3 regions of the Bacillus sp. LJBS17 genome follow, and region 3 is predicted to be linked to each of the others. Evidence: predicted binding sites of a transcription regulator. Region 3 holds the regulator's gene; each other region holds the start of a gene.

What was found. Region 3 encodes LexA, which represses DNA repair genes until DNA is damaged. Its sites were predicted from a motif close to CGAACATATGTTCG; they were not measured.
Region 1: a site for LexA is predicted at 4,419-4,432, ahead of dinB (damage-inducible protein DinB). Genes of this name have one in related genera too.
Region 2: a site for LexA is predicted at 2,094-2,107, ahead of recA (recombinase RecA). Genes of this name have one in related genera too.

The regions. Positions count from the first base shown of each region.
Region 1 is NZ_CP079759.1:570,789-578,439, reverse strand. Features, by position in the region: gene KXZ66_RS03010 (MarR family transcriptional regulator) at 1-403, shown strand, start outside; gene KXZ66_RS03005 (nitroreductase family protein) at 419-1,048, shown strand; gene KXZ66_RS03000 (MMPL family transporter) at 1,177-3,849, opposite strand; gene KXZ66_RS02995 (MarR family transcriptional regulator) at 3,846-4,304, opposite strand; gene dinB (damage-inducible protein DinB) at 4,474-4,992, shown strand; gene KXZ66_RS02985 (amino acid permease) at 5,164-6,540, shown strand; gene vmlR (ABC-F type ribosomal protection protein VmlR) at 6,860-7,651, shown strand, end outside.
Region 2 is NZ_CP079759.1:1,740,016-1,747,666, reverse strand. Features, by position in the region: gene KXZ66_RS09030 (serine hydrolase domain-containing protein) at 1-807, opposite strand, end outside; gene recA (recombinase RecA) at 975-2,021, opposite strand; gene KXZ66_RS09020 (competence/damage-inducible protein A) at 2,194-3,444, opposite strand; gene pgsA (CDP-diacylglycerol--glycerol-3-phosphate 3-phosphatidyltransferase) at 3,462-4,043, opposite strand; gene rodZ (cell shape determination protein RodZ) at 4,093-4,959, opposite strand; gene KXZ66_RS09005 (DUF3388 domain-containing protein) at 5,026-5,817, opposite strand; gene KXZ66_RS09000 (DUF3243 domain-containing protein) at 5,947-6,204, opposite strand; gene ymfI (elongation factor P 5-aminopentanone reductase) at 6,285-7,013, opposite strand; gene yfmH (EF-P 5-aminopentanol modification-associated protein YfmH) at 7,068-7,651, opposite strand, start outside.
Region 3 is NZ_CP079759.1:2,020,114-2,027,764, reverse strand. Features, by position in the region: gene ccdA (cytochrome c-type biogenesis protein CcdA) at 1-355, opposite strand, end outside; gene ynzD (aspartyl-phosphate phosphatase YnzD) at 575-748, shown strand; gene KXZ66_RS10410 (YneF family protein) at 822-1,040, opposite strand; gene sirA (sporulation inhibitor of replication protein SirA) at 1,126-1,572, opposite strand; gene tkt (transketolase) at 1,725-3,728, opposite strand; gene KXZ66_RS10395 (DUF896 domain-containing protein) at 3,897-4,130, opposite strand; gene KXZ66_RS10390 (YneB family resolvase-like protein) at 4,194-4,847, opposite strand; gene yneA (cell division suppressor protein YneA) at 4,866-5,183, opposite strand; gene lexA (transcriptional repressor LexA) at 5,333-5,950, shown strand; partial or broken gene KXZ66_RS22565 (hypothetical protein) at 6,321-6,579, opposite strand; gene fosB (metallothiol transferase FosB) at 6,488-6,922, opposite strand; gene KXZ66_RS10370 (YndM family protein) at 7,129-7,578, shown strand; gene pghL (gamma-polyglutamate hydrolase PghL) at 7,605-7,651, opposite strand, start outside.

The DNA.
Region 1 (7,651 bases), 1.4 Mb from region 3:
TTTATATCAGCTGCAAGGCGTGAACAAGGTGATTGGCGTGAAGTTCGAGGCATGCACGGGCATCAGCCAATCTCGTTTGGAATTGCTGACATTGCTTTATCATGCAGATGAGATCAGTCAAAGCGACCTTCAAAAAAAAGTAAATATTGATAGCGCAGCCGTTACCAGACATCTGAAACAGCTGGAAGCCAAAGGCATGGTATCAAGGCGGCGCAAGCCTGAGGACAACCGCATCACCCTTGTTCGGTTAACAGACCAAGGAAGAGAGCGAATTGAGTCTTCTAAGAAGGAAAAGGAGCGTTTCATGAAGGAAATGCTCGCAAATGTAAGCGCAGAAGAACGCCGCCTGCTCATTGATGTGCTGGCGCGCATGCGAAACAATATAAATAATATCGAAGCTTAAGAGGAGTGTATCAACATGATCAAAACAAACGATTTTATGGAAATTATGAAAGGCCGCCGTTCTATCCGCAACTATGATCCGGCAGTAAAAATCAGCAAAGAAGAAATGACAGAGATCTTAGAGGAAGCAACAACTGCCCCATCTTCTGTTAACGCGCAGCCATGGCGTTTTCTTGTCATTGACAGCCCGGAAGGAAAAGAAAAGCTCGCACCGCTTGCAAGCTTTAACCAAACACAGGTCACAACATCATCTGCTGTCATCGCTGTATTTGCAGACATGAACAATGCAGACTACTTAGAAGAAATCTATTCAAAAGCCGTGGAACTTGGTTACATGCCGCAGGAGGTCAAAGACAGACAAATCGCTGCGCTGACCGCACATTTTGAAAAGCTTCCGGCACAGGTCAACCGTGAAACGATCCTGATTGACGGAGGTCTCGTTTCCATGCAGCTGATGCTGACTGCACGCGCGCATGGCTACGATACAAACCCGATCGGCGGATACGATAAAGAAAACATCGCGGAAACCTTCGGATTAGATAAAGAACGTTATGTACCGGTTATGCTACTTTCTATCGGAAAAGCAGCAGACGAAGGCTATGCTTCCTACCGTCTGCCGATTGATACAATTGCAGAATGGAAATAAAACAAAGAGCCCGGGAATGTTTTCCGGGCTCTTTGTTTTTAAGTACAGCCGCCGTTTGCGTCTGACCTTTTTGGGTAACACGTCTAAAGTTAGTCGTTTAGTCATGAAAAAAGAGTGATGACCATTCATCACTCTTCTCTCGAATATTCTTTTCCTTTCTTCCTGCCGAACGGCCACCAGTTTCCTTCTCCAAAGGTTGCAATGATTGCCGGGATGAAGAGCGGAAGTATGACAAGGCCGTAAAGCAAGAGCCCGATGATGATAACACTTGCCACCTGCATCAGTGTATTGACACCTGAAGGCATCATCGCCGCGAACGTACCGGCCAATATAATGGCAGCTGTAATAATGACAGATCCCATTTTGCTCATTGACCTGACGACACCTTGCTCAATGCCAAGGTGCACCTCTTCCTTAAATCGATCCAGCAAGAAGATCGAATAATCTACCCCTAACGCGATCAAGATGACAAAGCTGAAGAATGGCACTGCCCAGCTGACACCCGCGTTTCCTAAGCCGTTTACAAAAATTAATTCTGTTATGGATATCGACGTATAGTACGTCAGCAGCAATGACGCGATCATATAAATCGGCATGATCATTGAGCGGAACAAAATGGTTAACACGATAAACAGGCCTATAATCATAATCACCATTGTTCTGGAGAAGTCCGTTGTGGACAGCTCCTTTAAGTCCGCATTCATACTCGTGACCCCGCCGTATACGATCTGTGCATCCTCCAAAGGAGTGCCGTCAACTTCGTTTGCGACAGCTTTTTTGATTTGGTTTATTGTCGCAATAGCTTGTTCTGAGTACGGATTTGAATCCAGAACGACACTTAATTGAACACCTTTGCCGTCTGCAAAGGAATACTGGTCAATTGACTTCTTAAAGTCTTTGTCCTTCATTACTTGATCAGGAATGAATATGCCTGTATCTCTTACAGTTGGACTTTTGCTCATGTCCTCTAACATATCACTGGAAGCTGTAATACCGTCAGAGACTTTCGTCAGGCCCTGATTTGCGCTCCTCACGCCTTCGGACAGCTTCTTTAGGCTTTCTGTCAGCGTTCCGGCTTGTGCCTGCTGGCCTGAGAGCTGCTGGTTCGCTTGTTCAAGACCGGTTTGAATCTGGCCAAGCTGTCCGCTGATTGCCGTAAGCTGCTGCACGGTCTGTGCGGTATTGCCGGTTTGGGAAATCTGTTTGCTCACGAGCTGCAGCTGCTGATTGATTTTGCCCAAGCCATCTGCCGCATCGCCCAGTGAACCGCCAGACCCTCCATTTGAGGCCGAGCCGGTTTGTCCTGCCATTTGATTCAGTCCGTTTTCTATATCCGTTAATCCGCTTTGGACATCGGCAATCCCTTTTACCGTCTTATCCAGCCCGTCTGAAACCGATCCTAGCTGGTTATCAATATATAAATCTTTGATTTTTTTACCAGTCGGCTGCGTGATGGTCATGACAGAGTCAACATGATCGACTTTCTCGATCGCTTTGCTGATGTTTCCGAGATAAGGGATTGTATCAGCTGTTGTAAGATCTTTCTCTCCTTTTACGACAACATTGATCGGGAACGCTTTTCCTTCCCCGAATCCATCCTTAATGGCCTCGAGAGCTTTTATAGATTTATAATCGCTGCTGATTTCCGCAGTTGAGTCGAATGAAATCTGGTCATCATAGGTCAAGATGAACGGAAGCGTGATAATGACCGTGATGACTATAAACAGAAACGGACGGGCGACGGAATGCCTGCCGAGAAACGCCCATAATTTGTTATCACTGTGCGACAGCACTTTCTTAGAAGGCCAGAATAATTTTTCACCCAGCGTCACCATAAATAATGGCAGCAGTGTGTAGAGGATGATCATTAAAATTCCCACACCGACTGCTACCCCTACTGCGGATTGGAAAATCGCAAACTTCGCAAATCCTAAGGCGGAAAATCCGATTAATACCGCGAATCCGCTGATAAATAAGGTTTTTCCCCCTGTGCGGTAAGCGATAAGCGCCGCTTCTTTTTTATCATGCCCGTTTGCCAATTCTTCACGGAATCGTGTAAGAAGCAGTATGCAGTAATCTGTTCCAATGCCGAACAGGATCGCGACTAAGAAGGTTTGCGTAAACGTCGAGATTGGAAAATCAACATTGTATACAAGGATGCCCAGTATGGATTGACTGATCAGATAAGAAAAACCGACAACCACAATCGGGATAAAAGGCGTCACAACAGATCGGAACACGATCAACAGTAAACCGATGATCAGGCAGACTGTGATCACTTCCGTTTTCTTAAGCCCTTCCTCTGAGCTGTGAGCGAAATCCTGGTTGATAAGGGAAGCTCCCGTAATATATGCGGTCAAATCATCAGGAACGATTTGATAAATCTCGTCCGCAATTTTTTCCGCCTTTTTATCAGAACCTGTAATCGTGACAGGCATGAGAACGGTTTTCTTGTCTTTCGACATCAACTGGTCTTTGACTTCTTTTTCCGCTGACAGAGGAGATGTTACCTCTTCTACACCGTCGATCTTTTTGATTTTATCGATCATTATCCGGAGCTGATTCTCTGTTTCTTTCTTTAAAGCGTTGTCTAATGTAAAGACAACACTGATCGAATTATTGTCTTCTCCCGCTTGTTTTAAAATGGCGTTTGCCCTTTCTGAAACAGCATCAGCGGGAAGCTGGGCCTGCCCCTTTTGATTGGCCAGCTCCGTTAAGTTCGGAGAAAACAAACTCAAAACGACGGTAAGTGCTAATACTATGGCTGCAATTGCCCACTTGAATTTGATGATTGCTCTCATTCGGCAGAATCTCCTCCTTTAAATTTGCTTTTTAAAATGGTGAATATCTCGATGATGGAATGTAAGTGTTCCTCATCTATATCATCGATCAGCGGTTTGAGCGCGTTAAAGATGGCAGAATCTAACTCTTCTAGTATGTGTTCACCACTGGGTGTAATGTTAATAAGCTTAGAGCGCCTATCACTTTTTTCCGGACAGTCGCCCCATTGAACCAATCCCTTTTCGAGCAGCTTTTTCAGTCTGTTAGAGATCGCGCTCTTATGTACATTTTGGTACATGGCCAGGCTGCCGGGAGATGTTGGGCCCTTGACTTTTAAAATTTTCAACAGGTCTGCCTGTTCCCTTGAGATATGCTTGAAGACATCCTGTTTGATTTCACGATGCACAAATTCTGTCCCTTCAAGCAGGACTTCCACAAACAGGTTTATCGCCTGACATAGCTTTTGTTCATTCAATATCTTCCCCTCCTCATTATAGTTTACCCCGCTAAACTTTATGTTCAATGTCAATTAGTTTATTCCTCTAAACTATATATGTCAACAAATTTTATTCACGGGCAACTCTACATAGGAACTCATGTTCGTGTATAATGAAAGCTATACACACGAAAGGGGGAATTTTAACATGTCAGATTTGGCGTTCAAATTGTATGAATATAACGTCTGGGCCAATCAACAAATATTCAACCGATTAAAAGAGCTTCCAAAAGAGGTATACCATCAGGAAATTCAAAGCGTGTTTCCGTCAATATCCCATGTATTGTCTCATGTTTATCTTTCTGATCTCGGCTGGATTGAAGTGTTTTCCGGCAAAAACTTGAGCGATGCTTTGGCTTTAGCTGAACAGCTTAAAGAACAGACAGAGGCTAAAGAAATAGAGGAAATGGAAGACCTTTTTCTGAGGTTATCCGAGCGCTATATACTATTTTTACAGCAAAAAGAACAGCTCAATAAGCCACTCCAGATTCAAAATCCCTCAAGCGGAATCATGAAAACAACTGTTTCCGAACTGATTCCCCACGTTGTCAATCACGGGACATACCACCGCGGCAATATCACAGCAATGCTGCGGCAGGCAGGCTACGCATCCGCACCGACAGATTACGGGCTCTACCTGTATATGAAAAAAACTGAAAAAGCATAAGAAAGCGGCTCCCTAAATGGAGCCGCTTTTTTCGGGAAATAGTCCAAATCACATTAAAATTCTTTTCATCAATCCTTTTTTAGTAAAAAAGATAGAAATTTTAGTGTTATAATAATCATTAAAAATAGATTGCTGACTCAATAAACAATTTTCAATGGAGGAACACATAAAGTGACAGACGACATGACGAAAGACAATATAAATCAGCAAACGTTGCAGAGAGGCTTGAAAAACAGGCATATCCAGCTCATTGCCATCGGCGGAGCCATTGGGACAGGCTTATTTCTCGGCTCGGGCAAATCGATTCATTTTGCCGGACCTTCGATTTTATTTGCTTATATGATCACAGGGATCATTTGCTTTTTAATTATGAGATCGCTGGGTGAACTGCTGTTATCAAACTTGAACTATCACTCTTTTGTGGATTTTGTACAAGACTACCTAGGCGATATGGCAGCATTTATCACCGGCTGGACATATTGGTTCTGCTGGATTTCCATTGCGATGGCTGATCTGACAGCAGTCGGGCTCTACACTCAATATTGGCTCCCGGGTGTGCCGCAATGGGTGCCTGGCTTAATCGCTCTTATTATTTTACTGATTATGAACCTGGCGACAGTCAAGCTTTTTGGAGAATTAGAATTTTGGTTTGCTTTGATTAAAGTCATTGCCATTTTGGCGTTAATCGTCATTGGCCTTGTGATGATTTTCAAAGGCTTTTCCACAAGCTCAGGAGTGTCCAGCTTCACAAATCTCTGGAGCCACGGAGGCCTGTTCCCGAATGGCATGCACGGGTTTATCCTCTCGTTCCAGATGGTTGTGTTTGCTTTTGTCGGGATTGAGCTTGTCGGGCTTACAGCCGGTGAAACAGAAAACCCTGAAAAAGTAATCCCTAAGGCGATCAACAATATTCCTGTCCGTGTGCTGCTTTTTTATATCGGGGCTCTTCTCGTGATTATGAGCATCTATCCTTGGGATGTCATCAATCCCAGCGAAAGCCCATTCGTACAAGTATTTGTCGCTGTTGGCATCGTCGGGGCTGCAAGTATTATCAACTTTGTTGTGTTGACATCCGCTGCTTCAGCATGCAACAGCGCTGTATTCAGTACAAGCCGTATGGTCTATTCCCTGGCGAAAGATCACAATGCGCCTGAGTCAATGGCGAAACTGACTCAGCGTAAAGTGCCTAGAAATGCTTTATTCTTTTCAGCTATCGTGATTTTAATCGGTGTTACGTTAAACTACATCATGCCAGAAGGCGTATTCACCCTGATCACAAGTATTTCAACCGTATGCTTTATCTACATTTGGGGAATTACGGTCATCTGCCATATGAAATACCGCAAAACAAGACCTGAATTAGCGAAAACAAACAAGTTTAAGCTTCCGCTTTATCCGTTTACAAATTACCTGATTCTTGCGTTCCTGGCGTTTGTTCTGGTTGTGCTGGCACTGGCACAGGATACTCGTGTTTCCTTATTTGTCACACCGGTTTGGTTTATTTTGCTGATTGTGATTTATAAAGTGAGAAAAGCGAAGCATCAATAACACTCGAAACTCCTGCCTCAAAAATGAGAGCAGGAGTTTTTTTGATGAAAATGACCTTTGCTTTTGAATTTGAAGGTATGCTATAGTGTTTGTAATCAAAACAAGAAGGGATGATGGGTGGACAATGATTAACTAATCTTATTTTTACCGTTTGAAATCAATATTTCAAATCAAAAAATAGGATTAGTCTGCCCATTTTCTATATATACGACACTGCTATTTATAAAAAATAGCTTATTTGATCATGCACAGGCACGGCTAATCCTTCCAACACATTTGGGAGGATTTTTTTATTCTCCCTTTAAAGCGAGGGATATGGATGAAAGAGATCGTAACATTAACAAACGTTAGCTATGAAGTAAAGGATCTGACTGTTTTTAAAAAGGTAAATGCCAGTGTTCAGCAAGGAGATATCATTGGGATTATCGGAAAAAACGGCGCTGGGAAATCTACGCTGCTGCACCTCATTCACAATGACTTAGCCCCTGCACAGGGTCAAATCCTTTGGAAGGATATAAAACTGGCTTTGGTTGAACAAGAAACCGCGGCGTATTCCTTTGCGGATCAGACACCTGCCGAAAAGAAGTTACTGGAGAAATGGCATGTGCCTCTTCGTGATTTTCATCAGTTAAGCGGCGGTGAAAAACTGAAAGCGCGGCTGGCGAAAGGACTATCAGAGGATGCAGATCTGCTGCTGTTAGATGAACCAACAAACCACCTTGATGAAAAAAGCTTGCAATTTCTCATCCAACAGCTGAAACATTATAACGGCACTGTGATTCTCGTTTCTCACGATCGATATTTTTTAGACGAAGCCGCAACAAAAATATGGTCGCTTGAGGATCAGACGCTGATTGAATTCAAAGGGAATTACTCCGGGTATATGAAGTTCCGGGAGAAGAAAAGACTCACCCAGCAGCGTGAATATGAAAAGCAGCAAAAAATGGTTGAACGGATTGAAGCACAAATGAATGAGCTCGCTTCTTGGTCGGAAAAAGCCCACGCCCAATCGACGAAAAAGGAAGGGTTTAAAGAATATCACCGGGTAAAAGCGAAGCGTACGGATGCCCAGATTAAATCCAAGCAGAAGCGGCTTGAAAAAGAGCTGGAA
Region 2 (7,651 bases), 280 kb from region 3:
CCCGACAGCAGGATAAGGTTCTTTTTCATATGTTTTGTAAAAGCCTGCATGCGTCATTCCCGCAGGTTTAAAAATATGATTCTTTATGTACTGTTCATAGGACTCACCGCTTACTTCAGCAATAATATAAGCGAGAACAGAATAGTTGGAATCCTTGTAGTCCCATACGCCCGGCTGACGTTTGATTCCCTGCAGTTCTATGTCTTTTATTAAATCGTCCGGCGTAATGGCGCCGTTTCCTTCAATATGTCCGTTTATCCCCGATGTATGTGTAAGCAGATTCTTCAAAGTAATCGTTTGTCCGTTAGGAAAGTGAGGTAAATACGTACTTACCGGATCACTTGTCTGAAGTTTCCCCTTTTCCTCTAGCTGCAAAATAGCAGTTGCAATCAGCGCTTTTTGTGATGAACCGACATAAAAAGATGTCAATGGATTATTTTGAATGTAGTGTTTACGGTCAGCATAGCCAAAACCTTTATTTGTTACAATTTCTCCATTTCTGACAATCATGGCTGTTCCGCTGAAACCGATCTCTTCTAAATAATTGCTGATTTTTTGGTTTCGATCCACTGTTTTGATTTGTTCCTCTGATTTTTTGGCAGTTTTCTTTTTGACCTCTTTTTTCTGATCGGTATTTGAAACCGCTGCAGTTTCTTGAGATGGTTCGTTTTCTTCACTATTTCGATGAAGAGCATTCCAAATCGTAATGCAAACCATCACTGCTAAAAGACCAAGCAACAGTTTTCCTCTTTTATTGAGTTTTCTCCGTCTGCGTTTCGCAGTTCTTCTGCGGGTTGGGCTTGTCATTCATTTTTTCCTCCCAAAATAAATTCCATTTTGCACACGTTTTGTTAGACGAATAAAGCCATAAAAAAGTTGTCAAAAAAAGCAATATTTTTATCATTTTTTTGCAAAATACAAAAAAGCTGAGTTTTTCACTCAGCCTTTTGTATCATTTGAAACTTATTTTATTTTTATTCTTCAAATTCGAGTTCTTCTTGTGTCTCTTCAGCTTGCTGCTGCACTACTCCGTTATTATCCAAGCCGTAATGTTCGCGAATTTGCTCCTGGATCATCAGCATGATATCTTTATTTTCTTTCAGGAATTGTTTTGCATTTTCACGGCCTTGGCCAAGACGCTCTTCTTCATAAGAGTACCATGAACCGCTTTTTTGCACGATATCAAGTTCAGTTCCTAGATCAATGATTTCGCCTTCTTTTGAGATGCCTTCTCCGTACATAATGTCAACCTCGGCTGTACGGAACGGCGGAGCCACCTTGTTTTTCACGACTTTGATTTTCGTTTTGTTCCCCATTACGTCGTTGCCTTGTTTCAGCTGTTCAGCACGGCGCACTTCAAGACGCACGGAAGAGTAGAATTTCAACGCACGGCCGCCAGGAGTTGTTTCCGGGTTCCCGAACATAACGCCGACTTTTTCACGAATTTGGTTAATGAAAATCGCGATTGTCTTCGATTTGTTAATGGCCCCTGAAAGCTTACGAAGCGCTTGAGACATTAAGCGTGCTTGTAAACCGACATGAGAATCTCCCATGTCGCCTTCAATTTCCGCTTTCGGAACGAGAGCGGCTACAGAGTCGACAACGACAATGTCAACTGCCCCGCTTCGAACCAATGCTTCCGCAATTTCAAGCGCCTGCTCGCCTGTGTCAGGCTGAGACAGTAAAAGCTCCTCGATGTTAACACCGAGCTTTTGCGCGTATACCGGATCTAACGCATGCTCCGCATCGATAAACGCGGCTTGTCCGCCCTGCTGCTGAACTTCAGCAATCGCATGAAGCGCCACAGTTGTTTTACCTGAGCTTTCAGGACCGTATACTTCAATAATCCGTCCGCGAGGATATCCGCCAATTCCCAGTGCTGTATCAAGAGCGAGGGAGCCGCTTGGTACAGTAGAAATTCTTGTATCTGTCTTTTCTCCCAGTTTCATAATGGAACCTTTGCCGAACTGTTTTTCTATTTGTTTAAGAGCCATATCTAAGGCTGCCTGACGATCACTCATTCTATTTTTTCCTCCTTTATGTTACCACTACATATACTATACCCTGTTTGAAGGGATTTGCCAAGAAAAAAGCGAACGCATATTCGGATTTTTTCTTGGCGTGATTCCTATCAAAATATCATAATGTATCAGAGAAATCATGTTTTCTTAGGAGGATAATGTGCTGAAAATATTATTTTTGCTCTAAAAGCTTTAAGATTAAATGGCAGCCGTATTTAGCGCCGCGTTTTCTGATCCCCGTTCTGGAGCCCGCAAAGTGAAACTCGTGAACCTCTTCTTTACCATTTGCGGAAATGCCGATAAACACATGCCCAGGCTCATGCCCTTCTTGAGCATCAGGTCCTGCTACACCAGTAAAGCTAATGCCGATATCGCTGCCAGTGAGTTTTTGAACACCCTTAGCCAGTTCGGATGCGCACTCCTTGCTGACCGCCCCAAAACGATCTAATGTTTCCTTCTTGACACCAAGCACATTCTGCTTCACGTCGTTTGTATAGCAAACAACGCCCCCGGCAAATAATTTTGAGGCACCGCTATGATCCGTCAGCCATTCAGAAAACAGCCCTCCGGTAAAACTTTCTGCCGCAGAAATTGTAATGCCTTTTTCCTTGCACGCTATAGATAGCTCTTTTACAAGAGAAGTATCATCGTAACCATAGAAAAATTCACCGACACGCTCTAAGATAACGGCCTCTGTTTCTTTTAACAGACGCTCTGTTTCCTTTTCATCGGCGTGTTTGGCTGTCAGACGCAGCGTCACCTCTCCATCAGCCGCCAAAGGCGCAATTGTCGGATTGGTTTGCGCATCAATAATATCTTCCAAATCGGCTTCAAGCTGAGATTCACCGATACCGAAAAAGCGAAGAACGGTTGACACAATTTTTTCATTTGAACCCATCTTTTTCAGCAGAAGAGGCTTTGCCTCGTTTTCAAACATTGGACGCAATTCGCTCGGCGGTCCAGGAAGAAGCATATAATAGCGCGATTCATGCTCTGTGAGCATTCCCGGGGCCATTCCAAAGTGATTCGCCAGCACGTCAGAACCTTCGATCACAAGCGCCTGTTTTCGGTTATTAGGTGACATCGTGCGTTTTGTTCGTTTGAAATAGTCCTCAATGGATTGGAATGCCTCATCATTTAACACAAGCGGACGTCCCAGCGTATTTGCAATCGTTTCTTTCGTCAGATCATCTTTTGTGGGTCCAAGCCCTCCTGAAAAAATAATGAAGTCAGAGCGTTCTTCAGCAATGCGGATGACCTGCTTCAGCCGCTCCGGGTTATCTCCGACCGCTGTATGATAAAATACGTTGACCCCGATTTCAGCGAGCTGTTTGCTGATAAATTGAGCATTTGTATTGGCGATTTGGCCAAGCAGCAGCTCTGAACCGACTGCAATTATTTCTGCTTTTTTTGGAAATTCCATGACGAAGTCCTTCTTTCTTAGTTAGATGTTTTTAACGCTTCCCAGTTTTTAGAGAAATATTCCCATCCTGAGACGACAGTAAAGAAGACGGCTACCCACAGTGCCAAGTCTGCAAACGGGAATGACACAAGTTCAAATGGAAGATTATGAAGAAGCAATGCGGATACCGCAATAATCTGTGCCCAGGTTTTGATTTTACCAAGCATGTTAGCAGCTACGACTTCTCCTGTTCCGGCTAAGACAAGCCTTAAACCTGTCACGGCAAACTCCCTGCTGATAATCACAATGACCATCCAAGCTGGAGCGAGATCAAATTGAACAAGGATAATTAACGCTGCGGATACCAGCAGTTTGTCCGCAAGCGGATCAAGAAATTTCCCGAAGTTTGTTACGAGATTCAATTTTCGGGCATAATACCCGTCCACCCAGTCTGTTGTAGATGCAATAATAAATAGAATGGCCCCCGCCAAATGTGCGACCGGGATCGATTCGTCTCCAACTTCGAGCCTGCCCCAGTCAAACGGCGCCAGCATGATAATCATGAAGATTGGGATTAATGCGATTCTAGCTAGTGTGATTTTATTTGGTAAGTTAAACATAAAGCCCCTCCAATTTCATACTCGGACGTGAAGAAAAGTCATCTGGTAATTAAGATGACTTTTCTTCCTTTTTATTTACAATCTTTATAGTTTGTGCCATCACTTTTTTCGGATCAAGTTCATATGAAAGAACCTTACCGTTGATTTTTATTTTCAGATTAGGTGCATATCCGGTGCGGATATCAACTTGTTTCTGATCAGTTATGTCTTTTTTATAGGTCTCGTCTTTTTTCAGCGTTCCTTCTTTTAAAGAGCTGCTGTTTTCATCGCGCACTCGAATCCAGGAGCTGTCTGATGCCTTCAGTTCCAGCTCGATTTTATCAGCGCCGGACACTTCATAAGTCGTTAACGATCCTTCAGTGCCAGCAGCTTTAATCTCCAGCTTATCACTGTCATTTTCTTTTTTCTTATCTTCGTTTTCTTTCGTTTCTTTTTTAGTGTCTGTCTCTTTTTCAGAGCTGTTATTTTGATTCTCTTTCAGCGTTGAATCTTTAGGGATTTCGTACTTGCTCTCACTTTGCGTAATTGCTTTTTCTGATGCCGCATTGTGATCATCACTGTTTTTGTGATTGGCAAACTGAATGATCGCGTACACAATGGCAATCACGACAATCACGCCGAGAATAACAAGTATCGTTGGCAGCAGCTCCAGCGCCTTAGATGCTGGCTTCGGCATTTCCTTTTGAAGATTCATGCCGGAGATCTTTTCAGACACATCGTCATGATACGTATTAGGGATATCTTTTTTATGCTCCTCAAACAGCTGATCCGCATCAAGCCCAACGGCTTCTGCATATTGCTTGATGAATGCCCGAACATAAAACTTCCCCGGAATAATGTCATAGTTTCCTTCCTCCAAGGCGGTTAAATACCTTTTTTGAATCTTTGTTGCCGCTTGGAGATCATCCAATGACATTGCTTTTTCCTCTCTGGCTTCTTTGAGCCGGATTCCTAGTTCAGTCACAACAAACACCTTCCAATTTTAAAAATCAAAGCTTGAAAACCCGGATTGATCAAACATTTGGGGTTCCTCGGCATGTTCATATGTAATAACCTCATCAGGGTCATTTCTCAGTTCAATAATATAATCAAAGTCATCTAGTGTATACTCTGTATTTTGAACGAATATGTCCGGATGCTCCACCACTTTTGTTGCAGGCAGCCGCATGATTTCTCGGACCAGCTGGAGATGGCGTTCCGATCCTCTTCGTGTTGACACAATTCCGTCAACGATAAAGACATTTTCAGTGCTGTATTCATCGGCAATCAGCTGGCTTCTTATGGTCTGCTTCAGCAAGGTTGATGACACAAACAGCCACCTTTTGCTTGCACACACACTAGAGGCTACAATCGATTCCGTTTTCCCGACACGCGGCATACCTCTGATTCCGATTAATTTATGGCCTTCTTTTTTGAACAATTCGGCCATAAAATCGACTAATAAGCCAAGCTCGTCCCGTTCAAAGCGGAACGTTTTCTTGTCATCGGCATCCCGTTGAATATAACGGCCGTGGCGTACGGCAAGTCGGTCGCGAAGCCTCGGTTCTCTAAGCTTCGTTACTTTAATTGTTTCCATCGTTTTTAAGATTGATTCTAATCGTTTAATTTGATCTATATGGCGGCACCTGAGGAGCATTCCCCTTCTGGAAAGATCGACGCCGTTTATCGTTACGATGTTGATAGAAAGCATCCCAAGAAGAGATGAAATATCCCCGAGCAGTCCGGGGCGGTTCACTTGAATTTCATATTCAAAATACCATTCGAGCTTTGCCAAATGATATACCCCCTTCATTGTGGCAAAATTTTACCTTCCTTTATCATAAAGCATTTTTCTCTAATTAGAAAGAAGAATGTTGCTGTGATGAGGAAAACATAAAAAAGAGAGGAAAAATCCCCTCTCTTCCTAGTGAGTGCTGTTATTTTCAACAAGCTTAACCATCATATTGGCAATGGCGTGCTGTTCATCTTTTGATGCTACACTCCAAAGATCTGCCAGCACTTTTTCCTGCTCGTTCTTAGATTCCACTTCATTAGCCAAGTAGCTGCCGATTTCTGTCGCAAGATCTGTAATCGTATCCTGGCTCATACCTTTATCTTGCGCATAGTTCAGACGGTCGCCAAGGAAGTTTTTCCAGCTATCCCAGTTTTCTAATACTGACATGCTTGTTTCCTCCATTTCATGTGAAGTTACAAGATTATTGTGTCCTTCACAAAAGAAACTATACACCGAATATTTTCGTGTCAGCAGTGCCAGCCGCCATTCACCGACAGAATTTGGCCGGTAATATATGACGCTTTTTCAGACAGGAGAAAAGCTGTTGCATCAGCAATTTCTTGCGGCCGGGCCAGCCGGCCGATCGGAATCTCATCAGCGATCTCTTCTTTTTCAGCCGCGGTGAATTGATTCATCATATTTGTATCAACTGCACCTGGCGCTACTGCGTTTACTCTGATTCCGCTTGGCGCCAGCTCCTTAGCCAATCCTTTTACAAATGAATGCTGAGCTCCTTTTGCCATGCTGTACAGTACTTCACAGGATGCTCCAGTCTCTCCCCAAATCGAGCTGACAGCCACAATCGCTCCCGATTTATTCCGAATCATGCCTGGCAGAAGGTTTCTCGTCAGCATATACGGACTCGCCACATGAAGCTGAACCATTTCCTGGACTGTTGCGTTATCTACATCCGTAATCAGCCCAAAATGGCTTCTTCCACTGTTTAAAACAATCGCATCAATCGGCTGAACAATTGAACTTGTCAGCTTATCTGCTCCATCTTGCGCGGACAGATCAGCTTGTAATATCTCCGCATTTACGCCAAACATCTGACTTAGTTTTTCAGCAAGCTCCGCTGCCGCGTATTGATTTGTATTGTAATGCAGCAGCAGATTGTATCCCTTAGCCGCAAGGGTTTCGCTGATGCTTTTGCCAATGCCGCCGCTTGCTCCGGTGATTAGTGCTGTTTTGTTCATCCTCTTTCCTTCTTTCCGCAGAAAAACACCCCTCACACTGGAGGGATGTTTTGTTTATGATTTAGGAACAACCTTGCAGACAGTCAGTCTGTCTGCAGCAATTTCCTCTTGTATTACGTTCTGGACATCCTCGAGGGTAATCTGCTCGAGTACCGTTACAACGTCAAACAGGCTCATATCCAAGAACGCATAACGGGTAAATTGATTGGCGATGTATTCAGGGGAATTCAGCGCTTTTAAGAATGTGCCGATCTTTTTCTTTCTGGCAAGTTCAATCTTTTCAGCAGTAATCAGTTCACCGGCGCGCAAAAGCATGCTTGAAATGTCTTCAGCTAACTGATCAGGCTCAGCCGTATCTCCGCCGATCGCCGCAAAACCAAACCCATATTCAGCAGTAAAATCAAAGCTAAACGTTTCGTCAATATATCCTTTTTCATAAAGTGATTCATACTGGGCAGAGCTTTTGCCAAAAAGAGCTTCAAGCAATAAGTTCATTGAAAGTTCATGCTTTAAGAGCTCTTTGCCTAATTTAAACGGATTTTTGGATTTCAGCCCAACAAGGCATTTCGGTCCCTGCACGTTCATTTTGATCTCTTTTTCTTTTCGGAAAACCGCTTCTTGCTCTTTCACTTCTTCCC
Region 3 (7,651 bases):
GGATTCTCCGCTCTTTCATCATAGCCTCAGGCCGAAACACACCGAGTGTAATGAAACCGAACAAAATAATAAGCAACGCGCCAATTTGCCGAATCGCATCGTGATAATCCCTAAACAGGCTGCCAATAAAAGATGTTCCATAGCCTAAAGCAATAAAAATGACTGAAAAGCCAAGCAAAAAACACAAAGTATGAAACAGGCTTCTTTTCTGCAGCAGCAGCTTTTCTGTTTTTACATCGTCCATGCTGACCCCTGTAATATATGACAAAAAAGCTGGGTAAAGCGGCAGGCAGCAAGGCGAAATAAAGGATAAAAATCCCGCACCGAATGTCAAAAAATAATTCACGTCTCCCATGTCATCATCCCTTCATGATTTGACATTCCTTCAAGTTATGACAAAATCATTTCATTTTTTTAACACTTTCACTTGAAGGATTTCTATTTTCAGAAAAAACTTATATAATTTAATTTGACATTGAGACATTATACTCCTTCTCATTTGAAAATTAGTATAAATATGGATATAATATAAACATTCACTTTGAAGATCTAATGTATGAAAGGATACATCCCTGTGATTAGAGAGCATCTATTAAAAGAAATTGAAAAAAAAAGAGCAGAGCTGCTGCAAATTGTCATGGCGAACGGAATGACATCTCATATTACGATAGAGCTCAGTCAGGAGCTTGACCATCTTCTCATACAATATCAAAAGCAGCGCCTTCGAGCAGTAGCGGGTGATGAATGATTGCAAAATAAAAAACCCGTATAAGGGTTTTTTATTTTATAACCATGTTTCTCTATATCATAATCTTTACGTATTATTTCGTTTGATTATTCATGGCTTTCATCATTTGATTGATTTTCTTTTGAGAAGGTTTCATTCCCATTTGCATCATCATCATGCGTAACATTTGTTCATTAATAGGCGGATTCTTTTTCAGGTAGCTCATCATATATTTACGAGCAATAAAAAACCCGAGTGCAACACCTATGAGCAATGCAACAACGCCCACTAGGATGCCAACCCATAAAGTCATTTTATTTCCTCCTTCATGTTGTCTAGTTTAAAGTGTACTAAACCAAAAGCTATTATACAACATTTACATCTCTTTTTCTTCGGTTTTAGACAAAATTTCTTTCTTTCACTGGATTTAGCCATCCGTAACGCTTCGAATTGAAATCCATTGCTAAAAAGCAAGGGCTTACTTTTCTTAACACTTCAAAGAATATCGTTTCTGCCTCGTAATCTCCCGAAGCCACAATTTCTATCATGTGCTCCTTCATCATAAACGTCGCGTGGCCTTTTGCTTTCGGCAAAGCTATTCTATAAATATAATCCAGCTGCCTGTAATCCGTCTTGTTTAAATTCATTTTTAACCGCTGATGCATATGTAAAATCGGGATTGGTTGTGTAATATATTGAATCTGTTTCTCTGTCATTTCATACTGCTGCTTTTCAAGGCTTGTCCAATGATAGTCTTGAAACAGCTCAAACATAACCGATTCCCGGCCGAAATAGTGATTGGCAAATTCCTCTTTGATCAGGTACGTATAGTAGTGACGTTCCATCTTTTCATCCCCTTTTCCAGCAGCATTTCATTTGCTCTCTATTATACAAAAAAAGAAAAGAAAGAATTGTCTATTACTGTTAAACAGCCAATACTATTTTTGTCGGATAAACAAGAAAAAGAGGATGATTTGACTCATCCTCTTTCAAAAGCTTACTTATTGATTAATGCCTTAACTCGATTCACTACGTTCGGAACTGAGAAGCCGTATTCGTTAATGATGGTTTCACCAGGAGCAGATGCACCGAATCGGTCTATGCCGAGAACGTCACCTTCAAGCCCCGTGTATTTGCCCCATCCAAATGATGAGCCCATTTCAATTGCAAGACGTTTTTTCACATCTGCAGGAAGGACTTCGTTTTTGTATTCATCAGATTGTTTCTCAAAACGGTCCATTGAAGGCATGCTGACAACAGAAACATCGATATTTTCTTTTGCCAATTCAGCCTGCGCTTCAATTGCAAGACCTACCTCTGATCCGGAAGCGATGAGAAGAGCGTCAGGTGTTTCGTTTTTAGATTTAGAAACGACATATGCACCTTTTTCTACTCCTGCCAATGCTTCTTCAGATGTTTGATCGATGGTAGGAAGGTTTTGACGTGTAAGCACTAGCGCTGTTGGGTGGTCAGTGCTTTGCACTGCAAGCTTCCATGCTGCTGCTGTCTCATTGCCGTCTGCTGGACGGATCAAAGAAAGGTTAGGCATTGCACGGAGTGAAGCAAGCTGTTCAACAGGCTCGTGCGTCGGACCGTCTTCACCAACCGCAATACTGTCATGTGTGAAGACATATGTCACAGGAAGGCCCATTAACGCTGCAAGACGAATCGCAGGACGCAGGTAATCAGAGAAGACAAAGAAAGTTCCGCCGAATACACGAAGACCGCCATGAAGCGCCATACCGTTTAAGGCTGCACCCATCGCAAATTCACGTACACCAAACCAGAAGTTTTTGCCTGAGTAATCAACCGCTGTAAAATCACCGGCATTTTTAATAGTCGTTTTGTTCGATCCCGCTAGGTCAGCAGAACCTCCGACAAAGAAAGGAATTTTTTTCGCAAGTCCGTTGAGAACTTCACCGGAAGATGCACGGGATGCCAGGCTGCTTCCTTTTTCATACACAGGAACCTCTTGATCCCAGTCCTTCGGAAGCTCTCCTTTGATTGCCAGTTCAAGCTGTTCAGCAAGTTCAGGATAAACTTCTTTATATTTAGCGAATTGAGCATTCCATTCTTGTTCTTTTTTCTCACCTGATTCTTTAACAGCTGCAGCGAAATGCTCATAAACTTCTGACGGAACGTAGAAGTCTTCTTCATATGTCCACGCATAAGCTTCTTTTGTTAATTTGCTTTCCTCTTTACCAAGCGGCGCACCGTGAACACCGGATGTACCGGCACGGTTAGGTGAACCGAATCCGATTGTCGTTTTCACTTCAATTAATGTAGGTTTCTTTTCATTTTGGCGTGCTTTTTCGATAGCCGCTGTTAATTCTTCAATATTGTTTCCATCCTCAACATAAAGAACTTCCCAATTCATTGCTTCAAAACGCTGTTTCACGTTTTCAGAGAATGAACGGTCGAGGTCTCCATCAAGAGAGATGTCATTAGAATCGTATAGTACGATCAGACGGCCAAGCTGAAGATGGCCTGCGAGTGAAGCGGCTTCAGAAGAAATACCTTCCATTAAATCACCATCACCGCAAATACTGTATGTATAATGATCGACTACGTTAAATGAATCGCGGTTGTATGTTTCCGCTAAATGGCGTTCAGCAATTGCCATACCGACTGCCATGGCAATTCCTTGGCCAAGCGGACCTGTTGTAGCATCAACACCGGCAGTATGTCCGAATTCCGGATGTCCTGGTGTTTTGCTGCCCCACTGGCGGAATCCCTTAAGATCTTCAATACTAAGATCAAACCCGCTTAAATGAAGCATGCTGTATAATAGTGCTGACCCGTGTCCAGCAGATAAAACAAAACGGTCACGGTTAAACCAGCCAGGGTTTGCCGGACTTACGTTCATAAATTTTGTCCACAGCGTGTATGCCATTGGAGCGGCTCCCATCGGCATCCCTGGGTGACCAGAATTTGCTTTTTCAATAGCGTCTATTGACAGTGTGCGAATGGTAGCAACTGATTTCTTTTCAATTGTATCCATAAAAATCCCCTTCCTTATGTGTTGTACCCTTACATCATAAATGTCTGACGACTTTTTCTCAACTGTTTCAGCTTAAATTTGAGAGAAACTTGTTGAATTTTGTCACATAAGAGTTTTGATTATAGTATATGCAAAAGAGGAATACGATATTGCCGTATTCCTCTTATATTAGTGAAGTTTGTTATTTCTTTGTTCTCTTTTTAGCTTTTCTGGTGTAACATCATTGCCTTCTGGGTCAATGATTTTCACACTTTTTAACGTGTTCTTCATAGAAGAACGAAAACCTTTCAAGTACTCTTGACGGAGCTTTTGCTGTTCGGCTTTTTCTTCTTCTGTAATAACGCCAGCTTTAGCTTTGGCAGCAAGTTCATTAATTCTGGCAATTTTCGCGTTTGAAATCATGTTAAACTCCTTTATTGCATTTTGTCTATATAGTACTAGATCAAAAAAAGTTTTACAACTGATTCACTCTGCTGTCTCTTCATTCTCTATGTATTCCTGAAAACGCCGGTGAACGGTTGCTTTAGAGACATCATAGCCAAACCCTCTTAGGGTAGCCGCGATTTCAGCAAACGTCAGTTTATTCGCTCTCAGGCGGACGATCTCTGAGATTGGCACCTCTATTTTTTCTTTTCCACTGTTCCCATGTTGGTTTTTTAAGTTTTTTTGCGGTTTAAAACCGTTTTTTACTGCACGTTTCATTCCCCGTCTGATTTTCATGTTGTGAATCTTTCGCTGATACTCTTCCACAATGCTGACGATTTCCAAGACCATTGAGTCAGCCTCCGATAACTCCAGTTCACCTCTATGAGCCGTTGTATAGACTTTCACACCTTCTCTATAAATACAATGAAGCAGTGCGATTTTTGCGTTTCCCCGTCCGAGCCTAGTCTCATCCTGAACCAAAATGACATCAATTCCAGCGTTCTTAATCACATCAAGCAGCTCAAATACACCATCCCGATCCATTTCATATCCGCTGGCTTTTTCTGAAATCACTTTGACCACTTCCATGCCGTTCTCCGCTGCAATGGCCGTAAGCTCCTCCTCCTGCCGCTTTAATGACGTTTCCTGCTGTTCTTTATTTGTGCTTACACGGGCATAAATGAGTGCTTTCATTTTATCTCTCTTTCCTCTCTATCTTACAGTTGCTAATTCATATGCATCCTGATGCTTCTTTTTCAATGGGATCACTAACTCATCACCCGGCTGGATATCAGAGGTTTGAAGTTGATTTTTATCAGCTACCCATTCAATAAAATCATTTTTGTTTATCTTTTTTGTATCGGCTACCTGATCAGCAATTGACCAGAGTGTGTCGCCTTGCTGGACTTCTATTTTAACATACTGATTAAGCTCTTGGCCGCTGCTTGTATATGACAGCATAAGGATAACCGCGCTCAAAATCACTGTGAACAGACCGACAAAAATAATAGATTCTTTACTCATGATCATAACCTCCAACAGGAATGTTTGTTCGCATTTTTATAATTTCAGTATATACGAACAAACGTTTCTGTCAATTGTTTTTTCGAACCTATGTTTGTACTGTAAGGAAAATCATGCTATAATCTTCTTAAAATCGACGTTTTGAGGTGCGAAAAATGACGAAGCTATCAAAAAGGCAACTTGATATCCTCCGTTTTATTAAAGCAGAGGTTAAATCAAAAGGATATCCGCCTTCCGTGAGAGAGATCGGAGAGGCTGTCGGGCTTGCGTCCAGCTCTACTGTCCACGGCCATTTGGCCCGCTTGGAAACAAAAGGGCTGATCAGACGGGATCCGACAAAACCAAGAGCAATAGAAATTCTTGATGAAGAAGTAGACATTCCGCAAAGCCAGGTCGTTAATGTACCGGTCATCGGGAAAGTCACGGCGGGATCTCCTATTACAGCAGTAGAAAATATTGAAGAATATTTTCCGCTCCCTGACCGCATGGTTCCTCCAGACGAGCATGTATTTATGCTGGAGATTATGGGAGACAGTATGATAGATGCTGGTATTCTCGATAAGGACTATGTCATCGTTAAACAGCAAAACACAGCGAACAATGGGGAAATTGTAGTTGCGATGACAGAAGATGATGAAGCAACTGTAAAACGATTCTATAAAGAGGATACACACATTCGCTTGCAGCCTGAGAACCCAACGATGGAACCTATCATTTTGCAGAATGTCAGCATTCTAGGGAAAGTGATTGGCGTGTTCAGAACCGTCCATTAATCTATTGATCTATCAGATGCATGAAATAACCCCCTTTTCCTTTACGGAGAGGGGGTTTGTTGTTCAAAAAAAGCAGGCTCGCCCTGACTTTTGGGTGCGAGCCTGAATAGGAGGAAAAAGAACATCATGTTTACACCATAATTATCCACCAAACAATTGTTGAAGTCAAGAAATTTTCTTTCCCTCAGGAAACTTTTATTCAAAATATGAACGTTTAGAATATTAGACGCTATCTTCTTAAAAACGTTTCATTTTTAGGTCGTGGAAGGATGCGGTTTTATATTTATTAAAGGGCGAGGCAATTGATATAACTGAAAATTTAGTACATAGTTTAGGTAGTTCAACACTCTGTTAAAACAGCTCGCTTTCTTCATATAAAATGTAATATGTATTTCAAATTCTCCTTCACCGAATCACTTGTGCAGTTCAAAAGATATGGCATCGTTGAACTAATCGGGTAGAAACCTTCCCCAAACATAAAGTCTCCACCAACACCCTTCTTTAAATTTAACCTTATATGAAATATGGTGTGTGATATCAAAAGGCCGTTTCATCATAAAAGTGCATATGGGTTTTTTCTTGTTTGTAATATCGAAGCCTGTCTTGAAGTGTTCCGGTATGAAATTCAAATTTGTGGCCGTCAGGGTCGGTAAAATAAATTGATTTTCGATCGCGTTCATCTCGTTCTCTGCCAGGCAGAATATTGACATGAAGTCTTTTTAATTTAGCTGATACCTCCTCAAATTCATGATCTTCAATTGTAAAAGCAATATGGGTATAAGAAAGCTTAATGTCATTTCTCTGGATGTCTGGTTCTTCATTAAGCGCTAGCCAGATGCCGTTCATGTCAAAATATGCAGTTGTTCTTCCCTTTACCAAAAGCTTTGCATCAAACACTTTTTGATAAAAATCAATCGATGTATCCAAATGCGTAACTGAAAATAACAAGTGATTGATTCCTTTTATCTCCACAAATCATTCCCCCCTTGAAAGCTGATCATCCACATATACGACTTTTTTCATAAAAAGATTCATACTGCTGAAAAAAATACCAGTGTAAACAAAAACGGACTGTTTAAAATAGTAACATGACCATTATGAATGGTTTTGAATTGCATTATTTATCATTTGTTTACGCCCAAGAATTTTCTTCAAAAAATAACAAATTAGGTGGTCAAATGAAACATATCATTGCGCTTGCTTCAAAGATTGCTTTCACTCTCGCCCTTTTATATGTGATTTTGGACAGAGTCTATCACGCATCCTTCTTAAGTGTGATGTTTATTGCACTTTTCTTAGGTTTTGTGTCCTATCTTTCTGGTGACATGCTCGTCTTACCCAGAACAAACAATATTACAGCTTCATTGGCTGACTTTGGCCTTTCATTCGTTATTCTTTGGGTATTTGTTTTAACCCAAACAAGAAACGATTTCTCACCATTTGGAGCAGCTCTCCTTTCCGCTGCCTGTCTTACTGTTTTTGAATACTTTTTTCATCGGTATTTACTGAAAAATGTGCTTGATGAAAATTTCCGAAATGAACTGTCAGCGAGAGATAACACCTTACAGTATCAAACGGAAGCCGCGGACGAGCTGTTTCCCGAAACGAATGAGAAGCATAAGGAATAGGAGGCTGTCTTATCGCCTCCTATTTTTCAGTAGCTATTTTTGAGAAAACGGAACATCACTTCTGTAAACTCAT